One region of the Pantoea sp. Z09 genome, then DNA from elsewhere that is predicted to be linked to it. Evidence: predicted binding sites of a transcription regulator. Region 1 holds the regulator's gene; each other region holds the start of a gene.
The links. The regulator CRP, encoded in region 1, controls carbon source genes, mostly activating them, when cyclic AMP is high. The targets are predictions, from matches to a motif close to ATGTGANNNNNNTCACAT.
Positions count from the first base shown of each region.

Region 2: rbsD (D-ribose pyranase) is a predicted target of CRP. The motif match lies at 1,295-1,312, and genes of this name have one in related genera.
Region 3: MC269_RS05175 (NupC/NupG family nucleoside CNT transporter) is a predicted target of CRP. The motif match lies at 926-943, and genes of this name have one in related genera.

Region 1 is NZ_CP092373.1:310,721-312,989, reverse strand. It holds gene MC269_RS01395 (OsmC family protein) at 1-378, opposite strand, end outside; gene crp (cAMP-activated global transcriptional regulator CRP) at 679-1,311, shown strand; gene MC269_RS01385 (YccS/YhfK family putative transporter) at 1,370-2,269, shown strand, end outside.
Region 2 is NZ_CP092373.1:3,894,338-3,896,606, forward strand. It holds gene rbsA (ribose ABC transporter ATP-binding protein RbsA) at 1-789, opposite strand, end outside; gene rbsD (D-ribose pyranase) at 797-1,216, opposite strand; gene MC269_RS18565 (YgiW/YdeI family stress tolerance OB fold protein) at 1,387-1,782, opposite strand; gene qseB (quorum sensing response regulator transcription factor QseB) at 1,945-2,269, shown strand, end outside.
Region 3 is NZ_CP092373.1:1,081,360-1,083,628, forward strand. It holds gene MC269_RS05175 (NupC/NupG family nucleoside CNT transporter) at 1-861, opposite strand, end outside; gene MC269_RS05180 (Nramp family divalent metal transporter) at 1,230-2,269, shown strand, end outside.

The sequences.
Region 1 (2,269 bases):
GGTCATCTCTACGCCCTTGCCCAGCATCAACGCCACCGAACAATACTTCTCCGCCGAGAGATCCACCGCGCGCGCCACGGCTTTGTCGCTCAGCGCCTTGCCGGTGACCACAAAGTGCAGGTTGATATGGGTAAACAGGCGCGGCGCCTCTTCGCGGCGTTCAGAGGTCAGTTTCACCTCACAGTCCACCACGTCGTTGCGCCCTTTCTGCAAAATAGAAACCACGTCGATGGCGCTGCAGCCGCCCGCGGCCATCAGCACCATCTCCATCGGACTGGGCGCTTTATCGCCGGAGTTGCCGTCCATCAGGATCTGATGCCCTGACGACGACTCGCCGAGAAAGGTTAACCCTTCGACCCACTTCACTCTTGCCTGCATGTTTCCACCTCGAGAATAGCCCGTTTGCCGCCAGAGTACGCGTTCGCCTGGCAAACAGCAATCCAGAGTAATCCCCCCTTTGCTGAAGCGAGACAACAGAAGACAGTCGGCAAAAGCTGTGCTACAAACAGTGCTGAAAATAGTTCGTCTTGCTAAGGACGAAGACGGGACACATCAAGCGCCTGGCGCAAAATAAGGCCCGAATAATCTCCTTTAGGGGAAACGCTTGAAGCTTTCATCGCCTGGCAGGGAATAATCCCCCCGCGTTTTGGGCACGATTACAACAGAGGATAATAGCGAATGGTTCTCGGCAAACCGCAAACAGACCCTACACTCGAATGGTTCCTGTCCCATTGCCATATTCACAAATATCCATCCAAAAGTACGCTGATTCATCAGGGTGAGAAGGCTGAAACCCTCTACTACATCGTGAAAGGTTCCGTTGCGGTACTGATCAAAGATGAAGAGGGCAAAGAGATGATCCTCTCTTACCTGAATCAGGGTGATTTTATCGGCGAGCTTGGCCTGTTTGAAGAAGGTCAGGAGCGCAGCGCCTGGGTGCGCGCGAAAACCGCGTGCGAAGTGGCAGAAATTTCCTACAAGAAATTCCGCCAGCTTATCCAGGTGAACCCGGATATTTTAATGCGTCTCTCATCGCAGATGGCGCGCCGTCTGCAGGTAACATCGGAGAAAGTGGGCAATTTAGCTTTCCTCGACGTGACCGGACGTATTGCACAAACCCTGCTTAACCTGGCGAAACAGCCAGACGCCATGACGCATCCCGACGGCATGCAAATCAAAATTACTCGTCAGGAAATTGGCCAAATCGTTGGTTGCTCGCGTGAAACCGTGGGCCGCATTTTGAAAATGTTGGAAGACCAGAATCTGATTTCCGCACACGGCAAAACCATTGTCGTTTACGGCACCCGCTGATTTCCTCTCACTCACGGCGTGATCTTACCGTCACGCCGTTACTGCTTTTAGCGAAGTGATGTGGCGTCGAATCATCTACCACCCCGAAGTTAACTATGCTCTGCGGCAGACGCTGGTGCTGTGCATTCCCGTCGCGCTCGGCTGGCTGTTCGGCGATCTGCAAAAAGGGCTGCTCTTCTCGCTGGTTCCCGCCTGCTGCAACGTCGCGGGCCTGGATACGCCCCATAAGCGCTTCTTCAAACGACTGATCGTTGGCGGCTCGCTGTTCGCGCTCGGCAGCTTTCTGATCCAGCTGCTGACCCTGAAAGGGGTGCCGCTGCCTGCGGTGCTCTTTGTGCTGCCGCTGCTGCTGGGCGTCACCGGCGAAATCAGCCCGCTGCACGGCCGGCTGCTCTCCGGCACGCTGGTGGCGGCGATCTTTACCCTGAGCCTGATCGGCCGCATGCCGATCTACGTGCCGCCGCTGCTCTATATCGGCGGCACGCTCTGGTACGGGCTCTTCAACTGGTTCTGGTTCTGGCTGTGGAAAGAGCAGCCGATGCGCGAAACCCTGAGCCTGATCTACCGCGAGCTGGCGGACTACTGCGACGCCAAATATACCCTGCTGACCCAGCTCACCGATCCGGAAAAAGCGCTGCCGCCGCTGCTGGCGCGCCAGCAGAAAGCGGTCGATCTGATCAACACCTGCTATCAGCAGATGCATATGCTCTCCGCCAGCCGCGACAACAGCCATAAACGGCTGACGCGCGCCTTTCAGGTGGCGCTCGATCTGCAGGAGCACATCTCCGTCAGCCTGCACCAGCCGGAAGAGGTGCAAAAGCTGGTAGAACGCAGCCATGCGGAAGCGGTGATACACTGGAACGCCAAAATCATCTCGGCGCGGCTGCGCGCGCTGGCCGACGCCATTCTCTATCACCAGCTGCCGAGCCGTTTCGAGATGGAGAAGCCGCTCGGCGCG
Region 2 (2,269 bases), 350 kb from region 1:
CAGGTTCTCAACCTTAAGGCGAACGTCGCCTGGCGTTTGATCGAGGCGCGGATACTGATCTTCCAGCTTGCGGCCGACCATCATCTCGATCAGGCTCTCTTCGCTGAGATCCTTCACCGGGCGCTCGGCGATAAACTGCCCGTCGCGGAACACCGTGACGTCGTCGCAAATCTCGAAGATCTCTTTCATGCGGTGAGAGATATAAACAATGCCGCAGCCCTGCGCCTTTAGCTCATTGATGACGCGAAACAGCGACAGGGTTTCGGTATCGGTCAGCGCGTCGGTCGGCTCATCCATGATGATCACCTGCGACTTAAAGCTCAGGACCTTGGCGATCTCCACCATCTGCTGATCGCCAATCGAGAGATCGCCCACCAGCTTGTGGCTGTTGAAGCGCAGGTTGAGACGCTTCAGCAGCGCGTCCGCCTCGGCGTACATCCGCTTCCAGTCGATGCGGCCGAAGCGGTTAACGAATTCGCGACCCAGGAAGATGTTCTCCGCCACGGTCAGTTGGGGGATCAGGTTCAGCTCCTGATGAATAATACCGATGCCCGCCTCCTGCGACGCCTTGGGGCCGCTGAAAGTGGTCTCTTCACCGAGCCAGCGCAGCGAACCCGCGTCGCGGCTGTAGATGCCGGTCAGCACCTTCATCATGGTGGACTTGCCGGCGCCGTTCTCGCCGACCAGCGCCATCACGCGTCCCGGATAGACCGCCAGCGACGCGTTCTTTAACGCCTTTACGCCGGGAAAGGATTTTTCAATCCCCTGGAGCTGTAATAAGGGTTGCATAACGGCCTCAGAAGGTGACGCCAGCGCTCAGGATGACATTCGCAAACGGAGAGCACTCTCCGCTGCGAATGACCGCCTGACTGCGTTGCGTCTGTTGTTTGAACTGTTCGTGGCTGATGTAGCGTACGGCGATGTTATTTCCCTGGTGCTGTTGCAAGGCTTCGAGCACGGCGAGAAGTTCGCTGTGGAGCTGCGGATTATGCTGCTTGATCTCCTCCGCTATCAGGGCGCTTTCCACCTGCATCTCCAGCGTGACGGCCTGCACCACCTGCATAAAATCGGGCGTGCCCGGCGTCAGCGCCAGATCGATGCGCTGCGGCCCTGCCGGGATCGGCAAGCCGGCATCGGCAATGGTCAGCGTATCCGTATGGCCCAGGCGGGCAATCACGTAAGAGAGTTCAGCGTTTAACAGGCGACCTTTTTTCATTTTCTGCTCCAGAGCGAAACGTTTCGCTCGCGGCAGTGTATGAAATAGCGGCGGTAACTCAACGGGAGAGATCGAGAAGTGTGATCGTTATCGAAACGTTTCGCTCGCGCGCGCAGGAATTTGGTTTAGGAGAGAGAGCGGGCCGCTGACGCAGCCCGGCAGGAAGGGCATTACGGCGCTTTGCGCACCTGTTTCACGTCAAGCTCGATGCTGTTGAAATCTTTGTCCAGTTCGCCCGTCAGCTCAACGCGATCTTTCGGCGTCACCGTCAGACCTTCCCAGCGCTTGTGGTCGATCTCGACTTTCATGGTGCCCGTGGCGTCGCGGAACAGATAGTCCTCATCGCCGATCTGCTTCTCCAGCTGGCCGCGCACGGTGATCCAGCTGTCATCTTTCATCTCTTCCGCCTGCTTAACGGTCACGACGCTGCTCTGATCGTTTTGAAAACCGCCCTGTTTCGCCTGAACAGCTGGCGCATTCGTGTCGACAAATCCGCCCTGAGTCGCGGCAAAGACCGGCGCAGTGGTCAGCGCCAGGATAGCTAAAAGTGCGGCATGCTTTTTCATATAGTCACCTCGTTTCCATGAATGTGTATTCGGTACGGCTCCTATTAAAACAGCGAGTTCTTAACAGGATCTTAAGGGACAAAAATAGGCGAAAAGTCGCGATATAACCTGTACAAGCCGGCTTCTGCTTCGTATAAAGCTTTTTCAGACAAAGGAGAGAGTATGCGCATCTTACTGATCGAGGACGATCGGCTGATTGGCGACGGCATCAAGGCTGGACTGGGCAAGCTGGGCTTTAGCGTTGACTGGTTTGTTTCCGGCGACGAGGGCTTCGCCGCGCTGGAGGCCGCGCCCTGGGATGCGGTAATCCTCGACCTGTCGCTGCCGCAGCGCGACGGCCTCGATATTCTGCGCGCCTGGCGGCAGCAGGGCGCGGATGTGCCGGTGCTGATCCTGACCGCGCGCGACGCGCTCGATCAGCGTGTCGAAGGCTTGCAGCTGGGCGCGGACGACTATCTCTGCAAACCTTTCGCCCTGACAGAAGTCG
Region 3 (2,269 bases), 770 kb from region 1:
ATAGAAGACGTAGCCCAGCACGCCCTGGAAGCTGATGCCGAAGATAAAATCGAACAGGGCGTTCAGGCCGGAAATCAGCGCAATAAAGCCGATCAGCATCGCCGCGACAATAATCGCCACGCGGAAACCAGCAAGGATATATTCGCCCAGCATCTCAAAGAAGCTCTGGCCTTTGTGAATATCCTGCAGCTGCAGATCTTCTTCGCTGTCGACGCGGTAAGGGTTAATCAGCGACAGCACAATAAAGGTGCTGAACATATTAAGCACCAGCGCGGCGACCACATATTTCGGCTGCAGCATGGTCATATAGGCGCCGACGATCGACATGGATACGGTGGACATCGCGGTTGCGGCCATGGTGTACATGCGGCGCTGCGACATTTTGCCGAGGATATCCTTATAGGCGATAAAGTTTTCTGACTGTCCCAGAATCAGAGAGCTGACGGCGTTAAAGGATTCCAGCTTGCCCATGCCGTTGACTTTCGACAGCACGGTGCCGATGCCGCGGATCACCCATGGCAGAATGCGGAAGTGCTGCAGGATGCCGATCAGAGCGGAGATAAAAACGATCGGGCAGAGCACGTTAAGGAAGAAGGAGGCGAGGCCTTTGTCGTTCATATTGCCGAACACGAAGTTGGTGCCTTCGCCGGCATACTTGAGAAGATGGTCGAACAGTCCGGCGAAGCCTTTAACGAACCCGAGCCCAGCCTCGGAATTCAGGAAGAACCACGCCAGCAGCACTTCAATGACCAGAAGCTGGACAATGTAGCGAATACGAATACTTTTACGGTCGTGGCTGACGAGTAACGCCAGCACGCCTACCACCACCAGTGCTAAAAGGAAGTGCAAAATATGGGACATGCTTGCTCCAGATTTGAGGAGGGTTGTAATTTGCTGCGTATTCTATGTAACGCGTTACTTAAAAACGAGATCAAATCCACATTATAAGGATTCGCTATCACCCCTTTTCTCAGAAAACTCTTATCAGTCACAGCCTGTTCACAAAACGTTCACAGCAAATACCCACAAATTTATTGTCTATAAACTGTCCACCGTGTAGGGTAAGCGATGTTGCACATTTTTTAGCAAGTCTCGCTTTACCGCAAGGTATAGCAATGGCTATACTTTATAGCAGTATCTATTACAGCGATAACGATAACCTCATTTCACTTGCCGCGATCAGGCCATAATCTGGCAGGGTTAACACGCGTTCAGACAGGTAGAGAATTATGTTTGAGAGTCGTACCGCCGAGCGCGCCGCTCGCGGAGCCAGAAAAATCAAGCTCGCGCTGCTGGGTCCGGCGTTTATCGCCGCGATCGGCTATATCGATCCCGGCAACTTCGCCACCAATATCCAGGCGGGCGCCGCCTACGGCTATAAGCTGCTGTGGGTAGTGGTCTGGGCCAATATCATGGCGATGATCATTCAGCTGATGTCCGCTAAGCTCGGCATCGCCACCGGTAAAAACCTGGCGGAACATATCCGCGATCGCTTTCCGCGTCCGGCGGTCTGGTTCTACTGGGTTCAGGCGGAAATTATCGCCATGGCGACCGACCTGGCGGAGTTTATCGGCGCGGCGCTCGGCTTTAAGCTGCTGCTCGGCATCTCGCTGTTGCAGGGCGCGGTGCTGACCGGCGTGGCAACCTTTCTGATCCTGATGCTGCAGAGCCGCGGCCAGAAGCCGCTGGAGCTGGTGATTGGCGGCCTGCTGCTGTTTGTTGCGGCGGCCTATATCGTCGAGCTGTTCTTTTCCCAGCCGAAAGTCAGCGAGCTGGTGACCGGCATGGCGCTGCCTTCATTGCCGACGTCGGATGCGGTGTTCCTGGCGGCGGGCGTGCTGGGCGCGACCATTATGCCGCACGTTATCTATCTCCATTCGGCGCTGACTCAGGGTGGTGAGAGCGGCAATAAAAGCCAGCGCTACTCCTCAACGAAGCTGGATGTGGCGATCGCCATGACCATCGCAGGCTTTGTTAACCTGGCGATGATGGCGACTGCCGCCGCCGCGTTTCACTTTAGCGGCCACAGCGGCATCGCCGAACTCGACCAGGCCTACCTGACGCTGACGCCGCTGCTCGGTCATGCGGCGGCGACGGTGTTCGGTCTCAGCCTGGTGGCGGCGGGTCTCTCCTCGACCGTGGTGGGCACGCTGGCCGGTCAGGTGGTGATGCAGGGCTTTATTCGCTTTCATATTCCGCTGTGGGTGCGCCGACTGGTGACCATGCTGCCTTCGTTTATCGTGATTTTGGCGGGCTGGGATCCGACGCG